Regions from separate parts of the Streptomyces changchenzhani genome, predicted to be linked through region 1. Evidence: riboswitches for the same ligand, from Rfam matches in the RefSeq annotation. Region 1 holds a riboswitch; each other region holds the start of a gene.
What was found. A riboswitch is a leader RNA that binds a small molecule or an ion and turns the genes downstream of it on or off. The one in region 1 is predicted to bind cyclic di-AMP.
Positions count from the first base shown of each region.

Region 1 (5,775 bases):
GCGTCCAAGGCGCTGAACATCGACGTCAACCCGCGCTACGGCACCTGGGACGACAAGAAGATGCAACTCGGCGACTACAAGGCCCCGTGGATCACCCAGGTCACCAAGGAAAAAGCCGCAGCGCCCCCTGAAGGCCAGCAGCCGGGCGCGTAGGGGGACTGTCATAGGGTCGAGGTAGTTTCGACGGGTGACCACCGAGACACCACCACCCGCCGTCGCCCCCGGCCGCATCGTCCTTCTCACCGCCAGCCACCGCGTCGCGCCCGGACTGCTGTCCTGGCCCGCCTGGCAGACGCTGCACGCCGCCGACCGGGTGCTGTGCGCCGACGCGGGCCACCCGCAGCTGCCGTATCTGCGCGAGGCGGGAGTCACCGTCGAGCACCTGACGCCCACCGCGCAGGAGCTGGTCGACGCGTGCGCGGGCGGCCGGACCGTCGTGGTGCTGCCCTCCGGCGAGGGCGACCAGGCGCTGACCGACGGCATCTCCCGGCTGGCCGGGTCCGGTCGCATCCAGATGCCCGACCTGGAGCTGCTCCCCGGCTCGTACGACCTCCCCGGCGCCCGCCTCCTCGATCTGGTCCAGGTCATGGACCAGATCCGTGTCGCCTGCCCGTGGTCGTCCCAGCAGACCCACAAGGGCCTCGCGAAGTACGGCATTGAGGAGGCGTACGAGCTGGTCGAGGCGATCGAGGACGGCGACCGCGACGAGCTGCGCGAGGAGCTCGGCGACGTACTGCTCCAGGTCGTCTTCCACGCCCGCATCGCGCAGGAGGGCGGCCCGGCGGAAGAGGACGAGCCCTTCTCGATCGACGATGTCGCGGCGACCCTCATCGACAAGCTCATCCACCGCCACCCGCATGTCTTCGGCGACGAGACCGCCGAGACCCCCGAGGACGTGAAGGAGCACTGGTTCCGCACGAAGGCGGAGGAGAAGCAGCGCGACTCGATCACCGACGGCGTCCCCCTCGGCCAGCCGGGCCTGGCCCTGGCGGCGAAGCTGTCCTCACGAGTACGCCAGGCGGGCCTGGACATCGCGCTCCCGAAGGGCGAGGGCATCGGATACGAGCTGCTGGCCATGGCGGTACGAGCAGAGGCAGCCGGCACCGACCCGGAAGCCGCCCTGCGCGCCGCGGCCCGCACGTACTGGGACGCGATCCGCGCGGCCGAGTAGGGACTCGACCCGCCCCCGGTCCCACGCGGGGCCGGGGCGGCGCGGGGTCCGGGTGGCGCCCGGGTCGGGCCCGCGCAGGGTCCGTATGGCGCCCAGTTCGGGCAGCCGCGGGGCCCGAGTGGCGCCCGGGTCGGACCTGCGTCGCGCGCCCGATACGGTCGACGGCGTGCCGCACCAGCAGAACCTCCCCGCGTCCGCGCCCGAACTCTTCACCTGGGAGTTCGCCACCGACCCGTACCCCGCCTACGCCTGGCTGCGCGAGCACGCCCCCGTGCACCGCACGACGCTGCCCAGCGGGGTCGAGGCCTGGCTGGTGACGCGGTACGCCGACGCGCGCCACGCGCTCGCCGACCAGCGGCTCTCCAAGAACCCGGCCAACCACACCGGGTCCGCGCACTCCAAGGGGAAGACCGGCATCCCCGGAGAGCGCAAGGCCGACCTGATGACGCATCTGCTGAACATCGACCCGCCGGACCACACCCGGCTGCGGCGGCTGGTGGCGAAGGCGTTCACACCGCGCACGGTGGCCGCGTTCGCGCCGCGCGTGCAGGAGCTGACGGACCAGCTCATCGACGCCTTCGTGGAGAAGGGTGAGGCCGACCTCATCCACGACTTCGCCTTCCCGCTCCCCATCTATGCGATCTGCGACCTGCTCGGTGTGCCGCGCGAGGACCAGGACGACTTCCGCGACTGGGCCGGGATGATGATCCGGCACGGTGGCGGCCCGCGCGGCGGCGTCGCACGGTCGGTGAAGAAGATGCGTAACTACCTGGCCGAACTGATCCACCGTAAAAGGGAAGAACCGGGCGACGACCTGATCTCGGGTCTGATCCGGGCGAGTGACCACGGTGAGCATCTGACGGAGAACGAGGTCGCGGCGATGGCCTTCATCCTCCTCTTCGCGGGCTTCGAGACGACGGTCAACCTCATTGGCAACGGTGTATACGCGCTGCTGCGCAATCCCGTTCAGCGCGAGCGGCTCCAGCGCGCCCTGGCCGAGGGCGATACGGAGCTCCTTGCCACCGGCGTCGAGGAACTCCTGCGCTACGACGGCCCGGTGGAGCTCGCGACCTGGCGGTACGCCACCGAGGCGCTGACGCTGGGCGGCGAGGACATCGCCGCGGGCGACCCCGTACTGGTCGTGCTCGCAGCCGCCGACCGCGACCCGGAGCGGTTCAGCGACCCGGACACGCTGGACCTCTCACGGACCGACAACCAGCACCTCGGGTACGGGCACGGCATCCACTACTGCCTCGGCGCGCCGCTCGCGCGGCTGGAGGGGCAGACGGCTCTCGCGACGCTGCTGCGGCGCCTTCCTGACCTACAGCTTGCGGTGGATCATGATGATTTGCGGTGGCGTGGGGGACTCATCATGCGCGGACTGCGCACGCTTCCGGTCGAGTTCGGGATGAAACGGGAGTGACGGAACGTCAATGTTGAGACCTTCACGTGATCTCTGCTGCATCGACTTGTAACAAACGTTCGAGTACGGCTACGTTCACCGTCATCTCAGCCGTCACTCGAAAGGCAACTGCATGCTCTCCGCGAACGGCCGGCATCGCCGCCCGCGTCAGGCTCCGGCCCTCGTTGTAGCGGTGGGAGTCGCCGGCTCCGCCATCGCCATCCCACTGCTCGGCGCCACCAGCGCAGGCGCGGCCGAGGCGGCCACCTGGGACCGGGTCGCCGAATGCGAGAGCGGCGGCATGTGGAGCGCCGACCTCGGCAACGGGTACTACGGCGGGCTCCAGTTCTCGCAGGACACCTGGAAGGACTTCGGCGGTACGGCGTACGCGCCGCGCGCCGACCTCGCCAGCCGCTCGCAGCAGATCCAGGTCGCGGAGAAGGTGTTCGCCGACCAGGGTCCGCAGGCCTGGCCCAGCTGCTCGGTGATCTCGGGCCTGGCGAAGGGCGACAACGCCGCGCCGGGCGACGGGGCGACCACCGCGCCGACGCCGTCCGAGGCGCCCGACTCGACCAAGGCCGACGAGTCCGAGGGAACAGAGGGATCGGCGGAAGGATCGGCGGAAGGATCGGCGAAGCCGGAGGCGGACGACTCCGCCAAGCCTGCCGACCCGACCGAGCCCCCCGCGTCCGAGACGCCCTCCCAGACCCCTCGTACGCCCGCGGAGAAGTCCGCGACGCCCACCGCCGACGAGGGCGCTACCCAGGGCAAGCACCGCGGCGGCAAGGCCGCCGAGCCCGGCAAGAGCGCCGAAGCGTCCACCGGAAATACGGATGAATCTCGCGAATCAGGCCGTCATGCCTCACGAGGTGACGGATCGGTACGTGACGCGGACGGCGAGTACGTCGTCCAGTCCGGTGACAGCCTCTGGACCATCGCCGACACGCACGACGTGTCCGGCGGCTGGTCGGCGATCTACGAGGCGAACGAGAACGTTGTCGGCTCCGACGCGGACCTCATCCGCCCTGGCCAGAGCCTCGATCTGACCGCGAAGTAGGGGTAGTTCGCGGTTGAATGTCCCAGTTTGGAGCTGGTGAGACAAGGGTCTCTTTGCCCCAACTGGTGTGTTCCACCGAGGAGCCCTCCTCGCGTCACCTCTGACCTGCACGGATGCCCTTGCCGTAGAAGCAGGTAAGGGCGGTATCTCCCTGATGTTCGCCTTTGGACATCAGGGAGTCGTGTGTTTACGGTCGGACCGCTCGCCACCGCGGGCCCCGTCGACCGTCACGCCGAATCCTGCCGTCGGTCGGGGGGAACCGACGCGTAAAGCGCCGTAGGCAGGAGCGGGGGACCCAGGTAAGCGCCGGGCCCGGCCGTCGAGAGACGAACCGGAACCGGCTAGGGGTAAAGCTGCGCACCAGTACGTGCAGCCGGGCACTCACTTGGCCCGAACCCGACAGCTCACCTCGTAGGCGTCGGTGAGGAGATGTCACATGCTGTTTTCCAGCAAGGCCAAGCACCGTCGCCCGTCCAAGGCCACCCGCGTTGCCGCGCTCGCCGGCGTCAGCGGCGCTGTCATCGCCGCCCCGCTGCTGGGTGCGACCTCTGCCTCGGCGGCCTCCGTCGAGACGTGGGACGCCGTCGCCCAGTGCGAGTCCGGCGGCAACTGGTCCATCGACACCGGCAACGGTTACTCGGGCGGCCTGCAGTTCTCGCCGTCCAGCTGGGCCGCCGCGGGCGGTACGCAGTACGCCGCGAGCGCCGCCCAGGCCTCCAAGAGCCAGCAGATCGCCGCTGCCGAGCGTCTTCTCGACATCCAGGGCCCGGGCGCCTGGGCCTGCGCCGGCGCCGGTGGCCTCACCAACGACGGTGTGGACCCGAACGTCGACACCTCCGGCTCGCAGAAGCAGGCCGAGCCGCAGCAGGAGCAGGCCGCCCCGCGCCAGGCCGAGCAGCCCGCCTCGCGCAGCGAGGTCCGCACCGCGCCGAAGGCCGAGACCAAGGCCGCCGCCCCGATCAAGAAGGGCGACGGCGAGTACAAGGTCAAGTCCGGCGACACCCTCGGCAAGATCGCCAAGGCCGAGAAGGTCAAGGGCGGCTGGGCCAAGGTCTTCGAGCTGAACAAGGACATCGTCACCGACGCCGATGTCATCTACCCGGGCCAGCAGCTGCACCTCAAGTGAGCTCGAAGCTGAGCAGCTGAGCGGCTGAGAGGCTCGCCCCACAGAACCACCCCGGCCCGGCGCGTTCTCCCCCGTACGCGCCGGGCCGGGGTTTCGTCATTATTTGCCCTGACAAGTGCGCGTTCTTGTCCCAGGGAACGGGCGATCGGCTGGCCGATGCCCCCGGGCCGGTTAGGCTCTTGTCGCAAGGCCAAAGTGACCCTGCACCCCTAGCGTCACACCCCATAAGGAGATGCTCTCGTGCCGTCCATCGACGTCGTCGTAGCCCGGGAAATCCTGGACTCCCGAGGCAATCCCACGGTCGAGGTCGAGGTCGGCCTCGACGACGGCAGCACCGGTCGTGCTGCTGTTCCTTCCGGTGCTTCCACCGGTGCGTTCGAGGCCATCGAACTTCGCGACGGTGACCCGAACCGGTACCACGGCAAGGGCGTCGAGAAGGCAGTCCTCGCCGTCATCGAGCAGATCGGCCCGGAGCTCGTCGGCTACGACGCCACCGAGCAGCGCCTGATCGACCAGGCCATGTTCGACCTGGACGCCACCGAGAACAAGGGCTCGCTCGGCGCGAACGCCATCCTCGGTGTCTCGCTCGCCGTCGCGCACGCCGCTTCCGAGGCGTCCGACCTGCCGCTCTTCCGCTACCTCGGCGGTCCGAACGCGCACCTGCTGCCCGTCCCGATGATGAACATCCTCAACGGTGGGTCGCACGCTGACTCCAACGTGGACATTCAGGAGTTCATGATCGCGCCGATCGGCGCGGAGTCCTTCTCGGAGGCGCTGCGCTGGGGCGCCGAGGTCTACCACACCCTCAAGAAGGTGCTGAAGACCAAGGGTCTGTCCACCGGCCTCGGCGACGAGGGCGGCTTCGCCCCGAACCTGGAGTCCAACCGCGCCGCGCTCGACCTCATCCTTGAGGCCATCACGCAGGCCGGTTACATCCCCGGCGAGCAGATCGCGCTCGCGCTCGACGTCGCCGCCTCCGAGTTCTACAAGGACGGCAAGTACGAGTTCGAGGGCAAGTC
Region 1 covers NZ_JBDHNH010000016.1:43,391-49,165, forward strand. Annotated here, with positions in the region: gene ABCR94_RS34890 (SurA N-terminal domain-containing protein) at 1-153, shown strand, start outside; gene ABCR94_RS34895 (nucleoside triphosphate pyrophosphohydrolase) at 188-1,171, shown strand; gene ABCR94_RS34900 (cytochrome P450 family protein) at 1,257-2,594, shown strand; gene ABCR94_RS34905 (transglycosylase family protein) at 2,707-3,630, shown strand; cyclic di-AMP (ydaO/yuaA leader) riboswitch at 3,893-4,063, shown strand; gene ABCR94_RS34910 (LysM peptidoglycan-binding domain-containing protein) at 4,067-4,756, shown strand; gene eno (phosphopyruvate hydratase) at 4,997-5,775, shown strand, end outside.

Region 2 (5,775 bases), on a different contig from region 1:
TCCAGCTCGTGGATGTAGAAGAACGCCTGGTCTTCCACCTTCTCCCCACGGCTGTGCAGGTCAGGGCCCTTGTATGCGGGGAGATGCTGGATCAGCCCCTCGCGCAGGGTCCGGAAGAACCTTTCCACGGTCGGTTTGTCGGTGGGCTTCTTCGGCTGGGCGGGCTGGATCGAGATGCCGAGCCGGGTGCACACACTGATCACGTGTGTGGAAAGGAAGGCCCGTCCGTGATCGATGACCAGCGTCTCCGGCGGACACAGCCCCCGGCCCGGTACGAGTTCCTCCTCGGTGAACACCACCTGTTCGGGCACCCCCTGATAGGGGGCCAGCACGGTGCTCGTGTCATCTCCGGGTGGCGCGACCGCCTCGAACAGCACTCCGGCGACGTCCAGCGCCTTCGTGGACACCGCCGTCACCCGCAGTCCCACGATGCAACGGCTGAACAGATCCTGGGCAACGGTCAGTTGCGCACGCACCCAGCGGCAGGTCACCGGCTCCATCGCGAAGACATCGAGATCCTGGGTATCCAGCACCACGTACTCGCCCGGCCGCGTCGCCCGCAGCCGCCCGTAAGTTCCCTGCGGACGCTCCGCGATCGACCGCCTCGCTTTCGCGCTGCCCGACACCGCGTTCGTGCCCTTGCTCAGCGCTTCCAGCCGCCGGTAAGCCGTCGCCTGGGACGGAAGCGGCACCACCCGACTCCCATGAGCTTCCTCCAGCCAGGTCTCCACCCGCTTGAGCACCGCGGAACGGGTCGGTGTCGACGCGGTGACGTACTCGGCCAGCACCGCCCGGACCGCCTCGTCCCATCGCGGATCGACCCGTGACGCTCTCCTCTTGAGCAACCGGGCATCCACCAGCGCGGCCTCGCCTCCGCCTTGGTAGGCGGCAGCCCAGCGCTCCACGCTCCGAGCTGCAACCCGCAGTTCGGAGGCCTTGGACGCGATCCTTTGTGGCAACGACCTGTCGCTCGCGAATCCCGCCCGAGGTTCACCCGGCAGAGCGCCCTCCGCGAAACCTGACCGGTAGCCGGTCAGGACTTCACGGACATGTCCGGCCCGCTCGCTGAGCTCATCACGCTGTTGCCGGGACAACGACGCCAACAGCAGACCGGCGCTGTCCATCGGTCCGGGCAGACCCTCGCTCTGCATCCGGGCGCCCGCCGCCAGGCGGCCCACCGAGACCGTGGTGAACTCGCCAGTCCGCGTATTGCGGATGGTCACACCACGGTGGTTGAACTCCACGACCTCGACGACCTCGCCGCAGAACGCGAGCCGAGAGCCGGGAAACACAGTGACCGCATTTCCGCTCATCAGCCCTTGTCCTCCTCACCGGCGAGGCGAACCGATGTCCGCGCACTCAGGGGTTCCGAAAGGTCCGCAGACAAAGCGCCCGACCACATCAGATGCAGCAGGGCCGGGCGGACCACATCAACGAGATGCCGATGGGACAGAGCCCTCTCGATACCGCCGATGGTGGCCTGCACTCGTGCGGCCTCCAGCACTTCGGGAAGCAGCCGCGACTCGATGACCTGCCGACGCCGGTAGCCGGCCAGGAACCGCACGTTTTCCATGACAGCCGGGTTGGTGCCCGTCCAGGCTTCGAAAGCCCAGCCTCGCAAAGAACACAGCCCCCGCATCCAGGTGAACTGTGCGACCACCTTCGAGTCCTCGATGCGATGCGGAGCCTTGACATCCACGACCGTCACCAGCCCATCGGCGTGTACCAGCAGGAGATCCGGAACGTGGCGGCGTCTGCGACCACCGTCGTCCCCGACCACCTGGAAGGGCTGAGCAGCGATCCCCACCACGTCCCGGGCGAAGTCCGCCAGCAAGATTCGCGCGAGCTCCAGGCGGCTCTCGTAGGCGACCAAGCGATCACCCGTCGCGGAGTGATACCAGCCCGAGTAGTGCCGACGCCCCTTGTACCAGCGGAATTCCCTCACTGGCAGTCCGGCTGCTACCTCCGTCACCACGAGCCGGTCCAACGTCGTCTCTGCGAACCCTCCGTCCGCCTGCCGGTACCGCACCTCGATCATGTCGGCACCCGAAACCGCCGTACGGCCCAAACGATCTGCCACCGCCACCCCTGCTGTACGCAACCAAGTGACCACCGATCGTGATCCAGGGTGAGACTGCCCAGCCACTGCGGCGTACCATGCGAGAGCGGGCCCTGAAGTCGCCTCCAGGGCCCTAAGGTCACTCGCCGGAGCGATTCTCAATAGCGTGTCGGAAACGACAAGTTGACGACAGAACGTTGAGAATCCGACAGATCTATTGAGTCCCTACAGTGCGCGGTGTGTACTACGCCGGGCGCACGCTGCCGTAGATCGGCATGTAGTAGATCGACTCCTCGCGGACGTACGCGCCGGGCTTGGGCGCGTGGATCATCTTGCCGTCGCCGATGTAGATGCCGACATGGCTGATGTCGTCGTAGAAGAAGACCAGGTCACCCGGCTTCAGGTCGTCGGTCGCGATCCGTGTGCCGACCTCCACCTGGTCCCAGGTGGTCCGCGGCAGATCAACGCCCGCGGCCTTCCACGCGCCCTGGGTCAGCCCGGAGCAGTCGTACGAACTCGGGCCCGCGGCGCCCCAGACGTACGGCTTGCCGATCTGGGCGCGGGCGAAGGCCAGCACCTTCTCGGCCTTGGCCGCGTACGCGCCACCGGACTCGCTGCCGCCGCCCGTACCCGTGCCCGGGGCGGTGCCTGAGCCCGTCCCGGTGCCCGTACCCGTGCCGCTGCCCGCGCCGTCCTCCTGCGGGGCCGCTTCCTCCTGGCGCTTGCGCTCGGCGTCGGCTCTGTCCTTCGCCTCTGCCTTGGCCTTCGCCTCGGCCTTGCGGGTGGCCTCGGCCTCCCGCTCCTTCTCCAGCGCCGCGAGCCGGGCCTTCTCCTCGGCGGTGAGATCCGACAGCATCTCGCGCGCCTTGGCGAGCTTCTTCTGGACGTCCTGCTTGGAGGCCTTGAGCGCGGCCTGCGACTCGGTGAGCTTCTCCAGGCTGCGGGTCGCCTCGGCGCGCTCCTTGGAGGCTTCTTCCTGCTTCTGTTCGTAGTCGGTGATGTACGACTTCTGACGTTCCGTCATGCGGTCCATCAGCTGGTTCTGGTCGAAGTACTGCTGCGGGCTGTCCGCGAGCAGCAGCGCCGCGGTCGGGGTGACCGTGCCCGACCGGTACTGCGCGGCGGCGTAGTTGCCGAGCTTGCGCCGCGATTCGTTGAGCTTCTCGGTGCGCTTGGCGACGTCGTCGAGCAGTCCGTCCACCGATTTGCGCTGGCCCTCGGTGGCTTCCTTCGCCTTGTTGTAGCTCTGGGTGGAGGTTCCGGCCTGCCGGTAGAGGTCGTCGACCTTCTTCTGCACTTCCTCGACGGTCGGATTGGGGCTCGGCTCATTCGGCGCGGCCTGGGCGCTCTGCCCCAGCAGGCTGATGGAGGCTATGGCGGCCGTCGTCATACCGACGGCGGGTGCGGTGGTACGTAGCCGGGTGCGCGATTTGCGATGCGATGCCAAGGTCGGCATTTTCCTTCCGTGGACCGCCTACCGGGTTAGCTGTCGGGTTCGGGCGGAACGGAAGGCTGCCCTACGGTCCGTGGGGAACTCGGACCGATTCACCCCAGTGGTGCGTGTGGGTCCCCGGTTCCGAACTGCCTTGCGGCAGTACGAATTCGGCGTGGGCGACTCGGTCCGGCGCCGATCGCCGGTGGAGGTACAAGCCGCCCGACGCAGCACGCTAGCCAATGCGTGTGACCGCTGGGAAGCCCGATGTTCGATATGCCCGATACGTTTTCGTTACCTTGATGTAGAGGTGGCGTGAGAGGGGTGGAGATGTGGCGGAGGTCACGGACGAATGCGGTTGGCGAAGCGGTCGGCGCGGCCCGGTACGGCCGTCGCCGACGGGATTCGCGGGCATTCCGGGGCGGGGTGTCAGTGGGCCCGCCTAAACTTGGTGAACGATGAGCAGCCTCTTTGACGACAGCTTCCTGGCCGACCTCCAGCCGACGGCGGAGGCGACTCCGCCGCCCCCCGAGGGGCACGCCGCGGAGGAGGTCCCGCACGACCTCTTCGAGGGTGCCTTCGCGGCGCCCCCGGCGCCCAGGGACGCGTACTACCGTGGCGGCGCACCGCGCCCCGTGACGGATGTTGCCGCGCTGCTCGACGGGCTGAACGAGGAGCAGCGCGCCGCTGTCGTGCACGCCGGTTCGCCGCTGCTCATCGTGGCGGGGGCCGGCTCGGGCAAGACCCGGGTGCTGACCCACCGGATCGCGTATCTGCTGGCCAATCGGGGTGTGCACCCCGGCCAGATCCTCGCGATCACCTTCACCAACAAGGCCGCGGGCGAGATGAAGGAGCGCGTCGAGGAGCTCGTCGGCCCGCGCGCGGGCGCGATGTGGGTCTCGACCTTCCACAGCGCGTGCGTCCGTATCCTGCGCCGCGAGTCGAAGAAGCTCGGCTTCACGTCTTCGTTCTCGATCTACGACGCTGCGGACTCGAAGCGCCTGATGGCGCTCGTCTGCCGCGATCTGGATCTCGACCCGAAGAAGTTCCCGCCTAAGGCCTTCAGTGCCAAAGTCTCGAATCTGAAGAACGAGCTGATCGACGAGGAGACCTTCGCCGGTCAGGCCGCCGACGGCTTCGAGAAGATGCTGGCCGAGGCGTACGCGATGTACCAGGCGCGGCTGCGCGAGGCCAACGCGCTGGACTTCGACGACATCATCATGACCACGGTGCACCTGCTCCAGGCGTTCCCGGACGTCGCCGAGCACTACCGGCTGCGCTTCCGGCACGTCATGGTCGATGAGTACCAGGACACCAACCACGCGCAGTACACCCTCGTGCGCGAGCTGGTCGGTCCGTCCGGTGAGGACAAGGCCCCGGCCGAGCTGTGCGTCGTCGGTGACGCCGACCAGTCGATCTACGCCTTCCGCGGGGCCACCATTCGTAACATCCTCCAGTTTGAGGAGGATTACCCCAACGCGAAGACGATCATGCTGGAGCAGAACTACCGCTCCACGCAGACGATCCTCACCGCCGCCAACGCCGTCATCGAGCGAAACGAGAACCGCCGCCCGAAGAATCTGTGGACGGACGCCGGAGCGGGCGCCCTGATCACCGGCTATGTCGCGGACACCGAGCACGACGAGGCGCAGTTCATCGCCGAGGAGATCGACCGCCTGACCGACGCGGGCGACGCAAAGGCCAGCGACATCGCGATCTTCTACCGTACGAACGCGCAGTCCCGTGTCTTCGAAGAGATCTTCATCAGGGTCGGCCTGCCCTACAAGGTCGTCGGCGGAGTCCGCTTCTACGAGCGCAAGGAGGTCCGGGACGTCCTGGCGTATCTGCGCGTCCTGTCGAACCCCGAGGACACCGTTCCGCTGCGCCGCATTCTGAACGTACCGAAGCGGGGCATCGGCGACCGCGCCGAGGCGATGATCGACGCGCTGTCACTGCGCGAGAAGATCAGCTTCCCGCAGGCGCTCCAGCGCGTCGACGAGGCGTACGGCATGGCGGCCCGCTCGACGAATGCCGTGAAGCGGTTCAACACGCTGATGGAGGAGCTGCGCACGGTCGTCGAGGCGGGCGCAGGGCCCGCCACGGTGCTTGAGGCCGTCTTCGAGCGCACGGGTTACCTCGCCGAGCTGCAGGCCTCGACGGACCCGCAGGACGAGACGCGCATCGAGAACCTTCAGGAACTGGCCGCGGTGGCCCTGGAGTTCGAGCAGGAGCGGGCCGACGGCGAGAATCCGGGGACGCTCGCGGAGTTCCTGGAGAAGGTGGC
Region 2 covers NZ_JBDHNH010000008.1:243,285-249,059, reverse strand. Annotated here, with positions in the region: gene ABCR94_RS25230 (TnsB C-terminal domain-containing protein) at 1-1,313, opposite strand, end outside; gene ABCR94_RS25225 (TnsA-like heteromeric transposase endonuclease subunit) at 1,313-2,038, opposite strand; gene ABCR94_RS25220 (C40 family peptidase) at 2,304-3,515, opposite strand; cyclic di-AMP (ydaO/yuaA leader) riboswitch at 3,515-3,677, opposite strand; gene pcrA (DNA helicase PcrA) at 3,950-5,775, shown strand, end outside.
Region 2: another riboswitch for cyclic di-AMP. It lies ahead of ABCR94_RS25220 (C40 family peptidase); the one in region 1 lies ahead of ABCR94_RS34910 (LysM peptidoglycan-binding domain-containing protein).

Region 3 (5,775 bases), on a different contig from region 1:
GACGTGGCGTCGGCCATCCGGCATTCGGTGTACCGCATGGCGGCGGGCGGGTCGTCGTTGCCGAGGGAGCCGAAGTTCCCGTGTCCGTCGACCAGCGGCAGCCGCATCGAGAAGGGCTGCGCCATCCGGACGAGCGCGTCGTAGATCGACGCGTCGCCGTGCGGGTGGAGCTTACCCATCACCTCGCCGACGACGCGGGCACATTTCACATAGCCGCGGTCGGTCCGCAGCCCCATCTCGTTCATCTGGTAGACGATGCGGCGGTGCACCGGCTTCATACCGTCGCGGGCGTCGGGCAGCGCTCGCGAGTAAATCACCGAGTACGCGTACTCAAGGAAGGAGCCCTGCATTTCGTCGACGACGTCGACATCGAGGATCTTCTCCTCGAACGCATCGTCCGGCGGCGGGGTCTTCGTGCTGCGGCGGGCCATCGCGGCTGCGGCTCCTTCGCGGTTCTGTAGGGCAAGTTCTGGGTCTTGACGCCGACCATTGTGGACCGGCGCGCTGACATCGCCGACCTCGACCCGTCCGAAGCGCCCTCCAGGACGTTCCCTGAGGGCGTATCCGGAACGGGAACTTCGCCAGGTGTCAGCACGCTTGCATACAGTGGCAGGACTTCTCCTTATCGCGATCGAAGGGACGTACATGCCCATGGGTCACACGGCCACAGTGCAGGCCGGCTCCGGCGGCCTGACAGCGACTGAGCACCGGCTGGCCAATGGCCTTCGTGTGGTGCTTTCCGAGGACCACCTGACCCCGGTTGCCGCGGTCTGCCTCTGGTACGACGTCGGTTCGCGGCACGAGGTCAAGGGCCGTACGGGCCTGGCTCACCTCTTCGAGCACCTGATGTTCCAGGGCTCGGCGCAGGTGAAGGGCAACGGCCACTTCGAGCTGGTGCAGGGTGCGGGCGGTTCGCTCAACGGCACGACCAGCTTTGAGCGCACCAACTATTTCGAGACGATGCCCACCCACCAGGTGGAGCTGGCCCTGTGGCTGGAAGCCGATCGGATGGGCTCACTGCTCGTCGCGCTCGACGAAGAGTCCATGGAGAACCAGCGCGACGTCGTCAAGAACGAGCGCCGCCAGCGGTACGACAATGTGCCCTACGGCACGGCATTCGAGAAGCTGACCGCCCTCTCGTACCCCGAGGGGCACCCGTACCACCACACGCCGATCGGTTCGATGACCGACCTGGACGCCGCGACGCTCGAAGACGCACGGGCCTTTTTCCGTACGTACTACGCGCCCAACAACGCGGTGATCTCGGTCGTCGGCGACATCGACCCCGAGCAGACGCTCGCCTGGATCGAGAAGTACTTCGGCTCGATCCCGTCCCACGACGGCAAGCAGCCCCCGCGTGACGGCTCCCTCCCCGACATCATCGGCTCGGAGCTGCGCGAGGTCATCGAGGAGGACGTCCCGGCCCGCGCGCTGATGGCCGCCTACCGGCTGCCGCAGGACGGCACCCGCGAGGCGGACGCGGCCGATCTGGCGCTCACCGTCCTCGGCGGCGGCGAGTCCTCCCGGCTGCACAACCGGCTGGTCCGGCGTGACCGCACGGCCGTCGCGGCCGGCTTCGGTCTGCTGCGCCTGTCGGGCGCGCCTTCGCTCGGCTGGCTCGACGTCAAGACGTCGGCCGGTGTGGAGATTCCCGACATCGAGCGCGCTGTCGACGAGGAGCTGGCGAAGTTCGCCGCCGAGGGCCCCACGCCCGAGGAGATGGAGTGCGCGCAGGCCCAGCTGGAGCGCGAGTGGCTCGACCGGCTCGGCACGGTCGCCGGCCGCGCCGACGAACTCTGCCGCTACGCCGTCCTGTTCGGCGACCCGCAGCTTGCACTGACCGCGGTCGGGCGCGTGCTGGACGTCACCGCGCAAGAGGTGCAGGCAGCCGCCAGGGCCAGGCTCCGCCCGGACAACAGGGTGGTCCTGGTGTACGAACCCACCCAGGCCGACGCGGACGCCGCCGACGAGACCGAAGAGCAGGAAGGGGCGGACCTGTGACCGACACCGCTGCCGTCAGCATGACGTTCCACCCGCAGCCCGGCGCGGGCACCGCCACCCCGTGGGCCTTTCCCGCCCCCGAGCGCGGCGCCCTGCCCAACGGCCTGACCGTGCTGCGGTGCCACCGCCCCGGCCAGCAGGTCATGGCCGTCGAGATCTTCCTCGCCGCCCCGCTGGAGGCCGAGCCCGAGGGCCTCGACGGCATCGCCACGATCATGGCGAGGGCCTTCTCCGAGGGCACCGACAAGCACTCCGCCGAGGAGTTCGCCGCAGAGCTGGAGCGCTGCGGCGCCACCCTCGACGCGTACGCGGACCACCCCGGCCTCCGGGTCTCCCTGGAGGTCCCGGTCTCCCGGCTGCCCAAGGCGCTCGGCCTGCTGGCCGACGCGCTGCGCGCACCGGCCTTCGCGGACGCCGAGATCGAGCGTCTGGTGGCCAACAGGCTCGACGAGATCCCGCACGAGGCGGCCAACCCGTCGCGGCGCGCCGCCAAGCAGCTCTCCAAGGAGCTGTTCCCGGCCACCTCGCGCATGTCGCGCCCCCGCCAGGGCACCGAGGAAACGGTCAAGTGCATCGACGCCGCCGGCGTCAAGGGCTTCTACGACGCGCATGTGCGCCCGGCGACGGCCACCGCCGTGGTCGTCGGTGACCTCGAAGGTGTCGACCTGGACGCCGTACTGGCCGAGACCCTCGGGGTCTGGACGGGCAACACCGCCCCGGCCCGTCCCGTGCCGCCGATCACCGCCGACGACACGGGCCGCGTCGTCATCGTGGACCGGCCGGGCGCCGTGCAGACGCAGCTGCTCATCGGCCGGATCGGCGCCGACCGGCACGACCGTGTGTGGTCGGCCCAGGTGCTCGGTACGTACTGCCTGGGCGGCACCCTCACCTCGCGTCTCGACCGCGTCCTGCGCGAGGAGAAGGGCTACACCTACGGCGTGCGCGCCTTCGGCCAGGTGCTGCGCTCCGCCGCGCCCTCCTCGGAGGGCGCGGCCACCGGCGCCGCGATGCTCGCCATCAGCGGCTCGGTGGACACCGAGTCCACCGGACCCGCGCTCGACGACCTCTGGAAGGTGCTGCGCACCCTCGCGGCCGGCGGCCTCACGGACGCCGAGCGCGATGTCGCCGTCCAGAACCTGGTGGGTGTCGCGCCGCTCAAGTACGAGACGGCCGCCGCGGTCGCCGGCACGCTGGCCGATCAGGTCGAGCAGCAGCTGCCCGACGACTTCCAGGCCCAGCTGTACGCACGCCTCGCCGAGACGGGCACGGTGGAGGCCACCGCGGCCGTCGTCAGCGCCTTCCCCGAGGACCGTCTGGTCACGGTGCTCGTCGGGGACGCGTCGCAGATCGAGGAGCCCGTCAGGGCCCTCGGTATCGGTGACGTGACGGTGGTAACGGGCTGAGTCCGTACTACCTCACTCACATAGAGGCGCATAGCGGGACGTAGAGGGACCTCGGTGGCCAACAAGCCGCCGGGGTCCTTCTCATATGTCCGTTTTGTTGTGGTGGTTGCCTGTCTGGTATGTGGGGTGCGTTACAAAACGCTCTGTCTGTTTGGTGATTGAAAGATGTGCCGTTTAGCGTCGGTCCGGCTGTCCGTCAGCATGAGCCGCAGCCGCGGCACCGGACAGTCATCGCCGAGTCCCCGTCAGGCGCGAGCCTGGGGAGCCGGGGACCCATTCAGTCCCTGGGGTGAATCGGACGCCTCCGTACCCCGGAGGGGCCCGTAGGAGACCTTCCTGCTCCGAACCCGTCAGCTAACCCGGTAGGCGAGAAGGAAGGAAAGGACCAGCCCCTCCATGGCGTTCAGCCGCACCACCGGTAAGCACCGGCGTCCCAGCCGCATGACGCGCAGAGGCGCGAACATCGCAGGCGTTGCCGCCCTCGCGACGACCGGCGTCATCGGAACGCTCGCCTCCCCGGCCGTCGCCGCCGAGGGCAAGGGCGCAGGCGCGGCCCTCTCCGTCGAGGACACCGGCCTGACCCAGGCCATCGACATCAACGACTCCCTGGCCGACCAGATAGCCGCCCAGGCCAAGGCGCAGCAGCAGGCCGCGGACAAGGCCGAGCGCAAGGCCGCGGCCGAGCGCAGGGCCGCCGCGGAGCGCAAGGCGGAAGCCGAGCGCAAGGCCGAGGCGAAGGCCAAGAAGCAGCGCGCCGAGCGCGAGGCCAAGGAGCGCGCCGCGCGTGCCGCCGAGCGCAAGCGCCTCACCTCGTACACGCTCCCGGTCTCCGGCTCCGCCGTGACCACCGGCTACAAGTCCGGCGGCTCGCTCTGGTCCTCCGGCAGCCACTCCGGCGTCGACTTCCGTGCCGCGTCCGGCAGTTCCGTCGTGGCCGTCGGCGCGGGCACCGTCGTCGAGGCCGGCTGGGGAGGCGCGTACGGCAACAACGTCGTCGTCAAGATGAACGACGGCACGTTCACGCAGTACGGCCACCTCTCGTCCATCACCGCCACCGTCGGCCAGGCCGTCACGCCCGGCCAGCAGATAGGTGTCTCGGGCTCGACCGGCAACTCGACAGGACCGCACCTGCACTTCGAGGCCCGTACGAGCGCCGAGTACGGCTCGGACATGGACCCCGTCGCGTACCTGCGCGGACACGGCGTCAACGCCTGAGACCGCCGAGCGGGCCCCTGAGGGCCGGCCCGCTGCCCGCCGCACTGAGCATTCCCGAAGGCCCCGGCTTCCCGCCGGGGCCTTCGGCGTACGCGGTGCGACCGTGCGTACCTCTGCCCGTACACAGTCCTTCGGGGATGGCCGAAAGATATCCATGAATTCAGGCTGCCCATCGGAAATTCGCGGTTGCTGCAATAGAGTCGCAGAACAGGAGTGGATCGACCGCGTTTCGCGGGGATTAAGGCGGAGGTTCGGCCATGCGCATTCCCGCGCATTCGGTATGCACGGCAATTCGTGACGACATCGTCTCCGGTGTCTTCGCGCGCGGCGGCCGGCTCACCGAGGAGCTGCTGGCGCGCCGCTACGGCGTCTCGCGCGTCCCGGTGCGCGAGGCCTTGCGCACCCTGGAGTCCGAAGGGTTCGTCACCACCCGACGGCACGCGGGCGCCTGCGTCGCCGAGCCCACCGAGCAGGAGGCCGCCGACCTCCTGGAGGTCCGGACGCTGCTGGAGCCGCTGGGCGCCGCACGGGCCGCCAGGCGGCGCACCGACGCGCACCTCAAGGTGCTGCGCGGCCTGGTCAGGCTGGGTCAGGAGCGGGCCCGCCGGGGGCAGGGCGAGGATCTGCGCTCACTCGGCGGCTGGTTCCACGAGACCCTCGCCCAGGCCTCCGGCAGCCCCGGCCTGACGGCCCTGCTCACCCAGCTCAGGCACAAGGTCACCTGGATGTACGCCGTAGAGCAGCACGCCCGTCCGGTCGAGTCCTGGGCGGAGCACGGCGCGATCGTGGACGCGGTGGCGCGCGGCGACGCGGAGCGGGCCAGGGCGCTGACCGCGCTGCATGCCGAACGCGCGGTCCCGGCGCACCGGCTGCGCCATCCGGCACCGGAACAGGTGAGGACTTCGCAACACGCCGTAAACACCGTGGGCGGCCGTAATTAACAGGCGCGCCGTATACAAAGAAAGTGAATTGGCGGGGCCATTTTCCTGCTGCCCGAATTCAGCGCCGTAGCGCTTTCGAAATTAGAAGAGCCGTGGCGCCCCCGAATTCGGGGGCGCCACGGCTCTTCTGCACGTGTCGTACGCGTCGGACAGTCGCGTCAGACGGTCTCGGGCAGCTCGTCGAGACCCTCGGCGACCAGCTTCGCCAGCCGGTC
Region 3 covers NZ_JBDHNH010000005.1:212,399-218,173, forward strand. Annotated here, with positions in the region: gene ABCR94_RS17920 (DNA gyrase/topoisomerase IV subunit A) at 1-431, opposite strand, end outside; gene ABCR94_RS17925 (M16 family metallopeptidase) at 646-2,001, shown strand; gene ABCR94_RS17930 (M16 family metallopeptidase) at 2,022-3,404, shown strand; cyclic di-AMP (ydaO/yuaA leader) riboswitch at 3,627-3,787, shown strand; gene ABCR94_RS17935 (M23 family metallopeptidase) at 3,801-4,619, shown strand; gene ABCR94_RS17940 (GntR family transcriptional regulator) at 4,877-5,560, shown strand; gene ABCR94_RS17945 (HPr family phosphocarrier protein) at 5,719-5,775, opposite strand, start outside.
Region 3: another riboswitch for cyclic di-AMP. It lies ahead of ABCR94_RS17935 (M23 family metallopeptidase); the one in region 1 lies ahead of ABCR94_RS34910 (LysM peptidoglycan-binding domain-containing protein).

Region 4 (5,775 bases), on a different contig from region 1:
GGGCCGGCGAGGCGCAGGCCACGGAGGCCGGCGGGTGGACGTACCACCGGGCGGGCGGCTCCGGGCGCGCCATGCAGGCGCTGCGGGTGCATGTCCCGCACGGCGCACAGGGCGACCTGGTGCGCGTACACCCGGGTGAGGAGTGGCTGTATGTCCTGTCGGGGCAGCTGCGGCTGGCCCTCGGCGAGAGCGTGCATCTGCTGGCTGCCGGGGACAGCGCGCACTTCGACTCGCTGACCCCGCACCGCATCGCCGCCACCCACGCGGACGGGGTCGATCTTCTGTTCGTCCATACGCTGCTGCAGAGCGCCGCCGCCGGGCTCTGCCTACCTCAGGAGATCTGACATGCCGGACGAAACGATCGATGAGAAGGCCATCGACGAGAAGGCCGACGACGAGCAGGCCGGCGAAGAGGCGGGTGTGAGGCCCGCCAAGCGCGGCATCGTCGAGGACAAGTTCCCCAGGGGGCTGATGATCCGGCTCTTCGTGTACGTGGTCGCCGGTCACCTCTTCGCGGCCTTCGTCTATCTGCTCTTCACGCTCGGCGCCGAGCGCTGACCGAGTCGAGCGCCGACCGAAGCGGAGCAGCGAAGCGCTCAGCCCGCGTCGAGCAGCCGCAGCCGCAGCCGCTCGCGCGTCTCGGGGGAGACGCTCAGGCCCTCCGCGAGGTAACGCTCGGTGCCGCCCCAGACCTCCTCGATGGTCTCGAAGGCGGCGTCGAGGTACTCGGCGCGGGCCTCGAAGAGCGGGCTGAGCAGCTCCATGACCTCGGGGGACATCCCGACGGGGGAGTTGTCGCTGCGGCTGACCTTGTAGCGGCGGTGCAGGTCGTTCGACTTGAGGTAGTCGGCCACGATGGCCTCGCGCTCGACACCGACCGCCAGCAGCGACACCGCTATCGAGAGCCCCGCGCGGTCCTTGCCGGCCGCGCAGTGCATCAGGGCCGGGACGCTGTCCTCGGCCAGTGCGTGCAGCACCCGGCTGTGCTCGCCGGTGCGCTCCTTGATGATCTCGCGGTACGTGTCGGACATCCGGCCCGCGGCCTTGCCGTCCGCGAGGATCTCGCGCAGCTCGTCGAGGTCGCCGTCGCGGACCATCTTCCAGAACACGGCGCCGTCGGCCGGGTCGGTCAGTGGCAGGTTCACATTGCGTACGCCCGCCAGCTCGACGTCCGGGCCCTCCAGCTTCTGGTCCGCCTCATTGCGGAAGTCGAAGATCGTGTGGAGGCCGAGTGAGTCGAGGAACACCGCGTCGGCGGCGGTGGCGTGCGCCAGGTGCCCGCTGCGGAAGAGCACACCGTGCCGCACCCGCCGGCCGTCCACGGTCGGCAGGCCACCCACATCACGGAAGTTGCGCACTCCGGCAAGGTCGGGCTCTGTCGACGGGACCTGCGGCAGCTGCTGCGTCACGGTGGCTCCTGAAGTGTCTGCCGTCGGCGTTGCTCGCCGATCTGGGCACCATTCGACGATACGACATGAGTACTTGAGGCAATCGTCGTCTCGGCCGTGCCCGCCCGGGGAAGTGGTGGTGACGGCACTGGTCGGCCGCGACCAGACCCACCTGGAACGGTCCGGCGTCCGGCAGCGGACCCTGGTCGTCGACTGCGCCGGAGTGCGGATCACCGACTTCGGGATCGCGCCGGACGAGCGTGACGCGCTGGTGGAGGAAGGGCGCCGGGCGGCAGGCGAATTCGTACAACGGTGGCGCGCTTCGGGAGGTGTCTAGTACTTCGGGCGAATCGGTCTATTTGTGGGTAACACCCCTTGTGAGTAAGGGGGATTGCGGGCCTGCTGGTGAGCAGGATCATATTCGTGACGGTGTGTGGCGAAGCCGTGAAGCCGAATACCAGGTCGTGGGCGGGGCGTGGAGATCCGTAGTCCACGGAGTGTGACGACAATTCCCCGTGGGACCGCCGCAGGGCGATGACCAGCCATGGCCGATTGTCCCGATCGGCTTGTTCGGGGGCGCCTCGTCGGCTTACGGTCACCGTCAATCCGGGTGGATCGCCGAATCCTGCCACCGCCCGGAAACCCCACAACACTCACGTGTGGCAGGAGCGGGGGACCCAGGTAGTACGCCGGTATCCGGAATTCCGGACCGGCTCGGGGTTAAGTCGCGCATTCGCGTGGCCGGGCATCTCCAGTCCGAACCCGACAGCTCACCTCGTAGGCGCCGGAGAGGAAATTCGCCATGCCCGCAAAGGGTAAGCACCGCCGCCCGAGGTCCAACTCGATCACCCGTGGATTCGTCGCCGCGGGAACGGGCGGAGCCGCACTCGCGCTTCCGTTCATCGCTGCCACCGGTGCCAACGCGGCGGAGAACGCCGCACCGGCAACCGCCCCCGCCGTGGCTCCCGAGAAGGCCGCGCCCGCCGCTGCCGCCTCGCAGATCTCGCAGCAGAAGCAGCAGCCGAAGAAGACCGGTAGCAAGACGTACGCCGTGGTCTCCGGCGACTACCTGTCGAAGATCGCCGAGACGCAGAACGTGCGCGGCGGCTGGCAGAAGCTCTACGAGGACAACCGGTCGACCGTCGGCGACAACCCCGGGCTGATCATGCCGGGCATGAAGCTCAGCATCGGCGCGAAGGCGGCAGGCGCCGCCCCGTCGTCCGCGGCCCAGTCGTCGGCCAAGGCCGCCGCACCCGCAGCGCAGCCGAAGTCGCCCTCCTCGCAGTCCTCCTCCTCCGCGAGCCAGCCCGAGAAGTCCGAGTCGGCGGGCACCGCCTCCACGGCGGCGTCCTCCTCCGGCTTCACCGCGCCGGTCTCCGCGGGCGTCACCACCCCCTACCGCGCCTCCGGCGGCAGCTGGTCCAGCGGCTACCACACGGGCGTCGACTTCTCCGCGTCCAGCGGCACCTCGGTCAAGGCCGTCGGCGCAGGCACCGTCGTCTCCGCGGGCTGGAGCGGCTCGTACGGCAACGAGGTCGTCATCAAGCACAACGACGGCCGCTACTCGCAGTACGCCCACCTGTCCTCGCTGTCCGTCTCGTCCGGCCAGAGCGTCACCGGCGGCACGCAGATCGGTCTCTCCGGCAGCACCGGCAACTCCACAGGACCGCACCTGCACTTCGAGATCAGGACCGGCCCGAGCTACGGTTCCGACATAGACCCGCTGGGCTACCTGCGCGGCCACGGCGTCTCCGTCTGACGCACGTCCCCTCTTCGGGCACCGGGCATCGCCTTCCTTACGCCCCCTTCCGCGCCGCACGCCGGCCCGGAAGGGGGCGTACGTGTTGACCGGGGTCGATCAGGCGTATTCCGGGGTTGACCCAAACTTGACCGGTGTCCTTTCTCACCGGCGTCAACCCCTCCCTACGGTGGCGTAGGTCACTTGGTCCAGTGGAGGATTGGCCGACGTGGGAGACGATGCGAGATCATTCAGGGCAGGGACCGTAGGGTCGTACGCGGCGATCGGGGACAGCTTCACGGAGGGGGTCGGAGACCCCGGACCCGGCGGTGCGTACATCGGCTGGGCGGACCGGCTGGCCGTTCTCCTCGACGATCGTGTCCCCGAGCACACATTCCGCTATGCCAACCTCGCCGTGCGCGGCCGGCTCCTCGATCAGATCGTGGCCGAGCAGGTTCCGCGGGCGATGGAGCTGGCGCCCGACCTGGTGAGTTTCTGCGCGGGCGGCAATGACATCCTCCGGCCCGGGAGCGATCCCGACGACGTGGCCCAGCGCTACGAGCGGGCCGTCGCCGACCTCACCGGCAGGGTCGGCACCGTCCTGGTGACGACCGGCTTCGACACCCGGCACATGCCGGTGCTGCGCCATCTGCGGGGCAAGATCGCGACGTTCACGGCGCATGTACGGTCCATCGCCGACACATACGACTGCCCGGTGCTCGACCTGTGGTCGCTCAAGTCCGTCCAGGACATGCACGCCTGGGACACCGACCGGCTGCACCTGTCCCCGGAAGGCCACACCCGGGTCGCCCTGCGCGCCGGCCAGGTGCTCGGCCTCGACGTACCGGCCGACCCGGACCAGGAGTGGCCGCCGCAGGTGCCGCGCGGCGCGATGGGCGCTCGCCGGGACGACATCCAGTGGGCGCGCGAGCACCTGGTGCCGTGGATCGGCCGACGGTTGCGCGGCGAGTCCTCGGGGGACCACGCCGCGGCGAAGCGGCCCGATCTGCTTCCGCTGTGAACTCCGACCTGACGACCTGACGACCTGACGCCCTGACCCGCTCTCCCGAGCCCGAGCCCGAGCCGGGTCAGGTCCTGGCGGGCAGCAGACCGCTCGGCGTGATCGGGTCGGTGTTGCCCTCGGTCGTACAGGCGTGGGCGCCCGCCAGCGCGCCGAGGCGGGCACACTCGTCGGGGTCGTGCCCGGCCAGCCGCCCGTACAGGAAACCGCAGACGTACGCGTCCCCCGCGCCGTTGGAGTCCACCACGGGACCGGGCACCGGCGTGGCCGGGACCGGCCGCGGGGTGCGGCTGCCGCCCCGCGTCATCAGGTACGAGCCGCCCGCGCCCGCCGTGGCGACCACCGTCTCGGCGCGGCCCTCGCGCAGGATCTCGCGCATCACGTCGGCGATACGCTCACCCGCGCCCGCCGCGCTGAGGAAGACCAGGTCGGAGCGGAGCGCGAACTCCCGGTGGTGGTCGCTGAGTCCGTCCCAGTCGTGCAGATCGGTCGAGACGGGTACGCCGAGCTCCTCGATGTCGTCCAGGAGGTGGCGGGAGAAATCCATGATGGACAGATGCACATGCCGGGCCCGCCGCAGGTGCGGCAGGTAGAAGGAGCGCGGCATCCGCAGATCACCCGGGTCGCGGGCGTCGTAGAACGACATGCGGCGGCCCGTCGAGGCGTCGACCACGTTCACCGCGCGGCGGGTGCCCGCCGGTGAGATCAGCGGCTCGAAGTCGACGTCACCCTTGGTGAGCCGCTCACGGACCTGCTCACCGATCCTGTCGTCACCGATGAAGTCGATGAACTTCACGCCGAGTCCCAGGGCACGACAGCCCACGGCGACATTGCCGCCGGTGTGCCCCGGCCACTCGCGGATGGGCGGCACCCCGAGGGAATCGGCGAGCGGCACCGGCAGCGAGTCGACGCGCACCACCGTGTCCACGCCGCTGCCGCCGACGACCAGGACGTCGTACCGCGCGGGGCCCGTCTGCTCCTCGTGCTGGGGCTGTTGGTGCGACAAGGCATCCCCTTTCGTGTCCCCCCGAACCTCAGTATGGCCGTAAGGAGATGGGGCAGGGCGGGAGTGGCGTCACTCGTCCGGCGGTGGTCGGTGCTGGGATGGCCCTTCGACTCCGGAAGGAACACCCCCATGCCCGTACGTACGTCATCGGCCCCGACCGCGCCGCCCGCCGGCTCGAACGTGATCAGGTCGTTCGCGGCGGCCGTGCTGGCCGGCGGGCTGCTGGCCACCGGCGCGGCGCCTGCCACCGCCGCGGCCGCCGCACCGCTCTCCGCCCCCGCGCCCGCCGCGGCCACCGTCACGGTCGCCGGTGAGGGCAGCGCGGCGGCCACCCCCGACCTGGCCGTCGTCACCGCGGGCGTCGAGGTCACGAAGCCCACCGCCAAGGCGGCCATGGCCGGCCAGTCCGCCGCCGCGCAGAAGCTGCTCGACGCCGTACGGAAGCAGGGCGTCGCCGACCGCGACGTACAGACCACGGGCATCTCCCTGAACCCCGTCCACCGTTACGAGGACGGCGCCTCCAAGCTGACCGGCTATCAGGCGGGCCAGACCTTCACCGTCAAGGTCCGCGACATCAACAAGACCGGCGCGCTCCTGAAGGCCGTCACGGACGCGACGGGCG
Region 4 covers NZ_JBDHNH010000010.1:40,040-45,814, reverse strand. Annotated here, with positions in the region: gene ABCR94_RS28690 (helix-turn-helix domain-containing protein) at 1-344, shown strand, start outside; gene ABCR94_RS28685 (DUF6126 family protein) at 346-558, shown strand; gene ABCR94_RS28680 (tyrosine-protein phosphatase) at 597-1,409, opposite strand; gene ABCR94_RS28675 (hypothetical protein) at 1,528-1,725, shown strand; cyclic di-AMP (ydaO/yuaA leader) riboswitch at 2,011-2,187, shown strand; gene ABCR94_RS28670 (M23 family metallopeptidase) at 2,191-3,147, shown strand; gene ABCR94_RS28665 (SGNH/GDSL hydrolase family protein) at 3,356-4,147, shown strand; gene ABCR94_RS28660 (carbohydrate kinase family protein) at 4,215-5,096, opposite strand; gene ABCR94_RS28655 (SIMPL domain-containing protein) at 5,283-5,775, shown strand, end outside.
Region 4: another riboswitch for cyclic di-AMP. It lies ahead of ABCR94_RS28670 (M23 family metallopeptidase); the one in region 1 lies ahead of ABCR94_RS34910 (LysM peptidoglycan-binding domain-containing protein).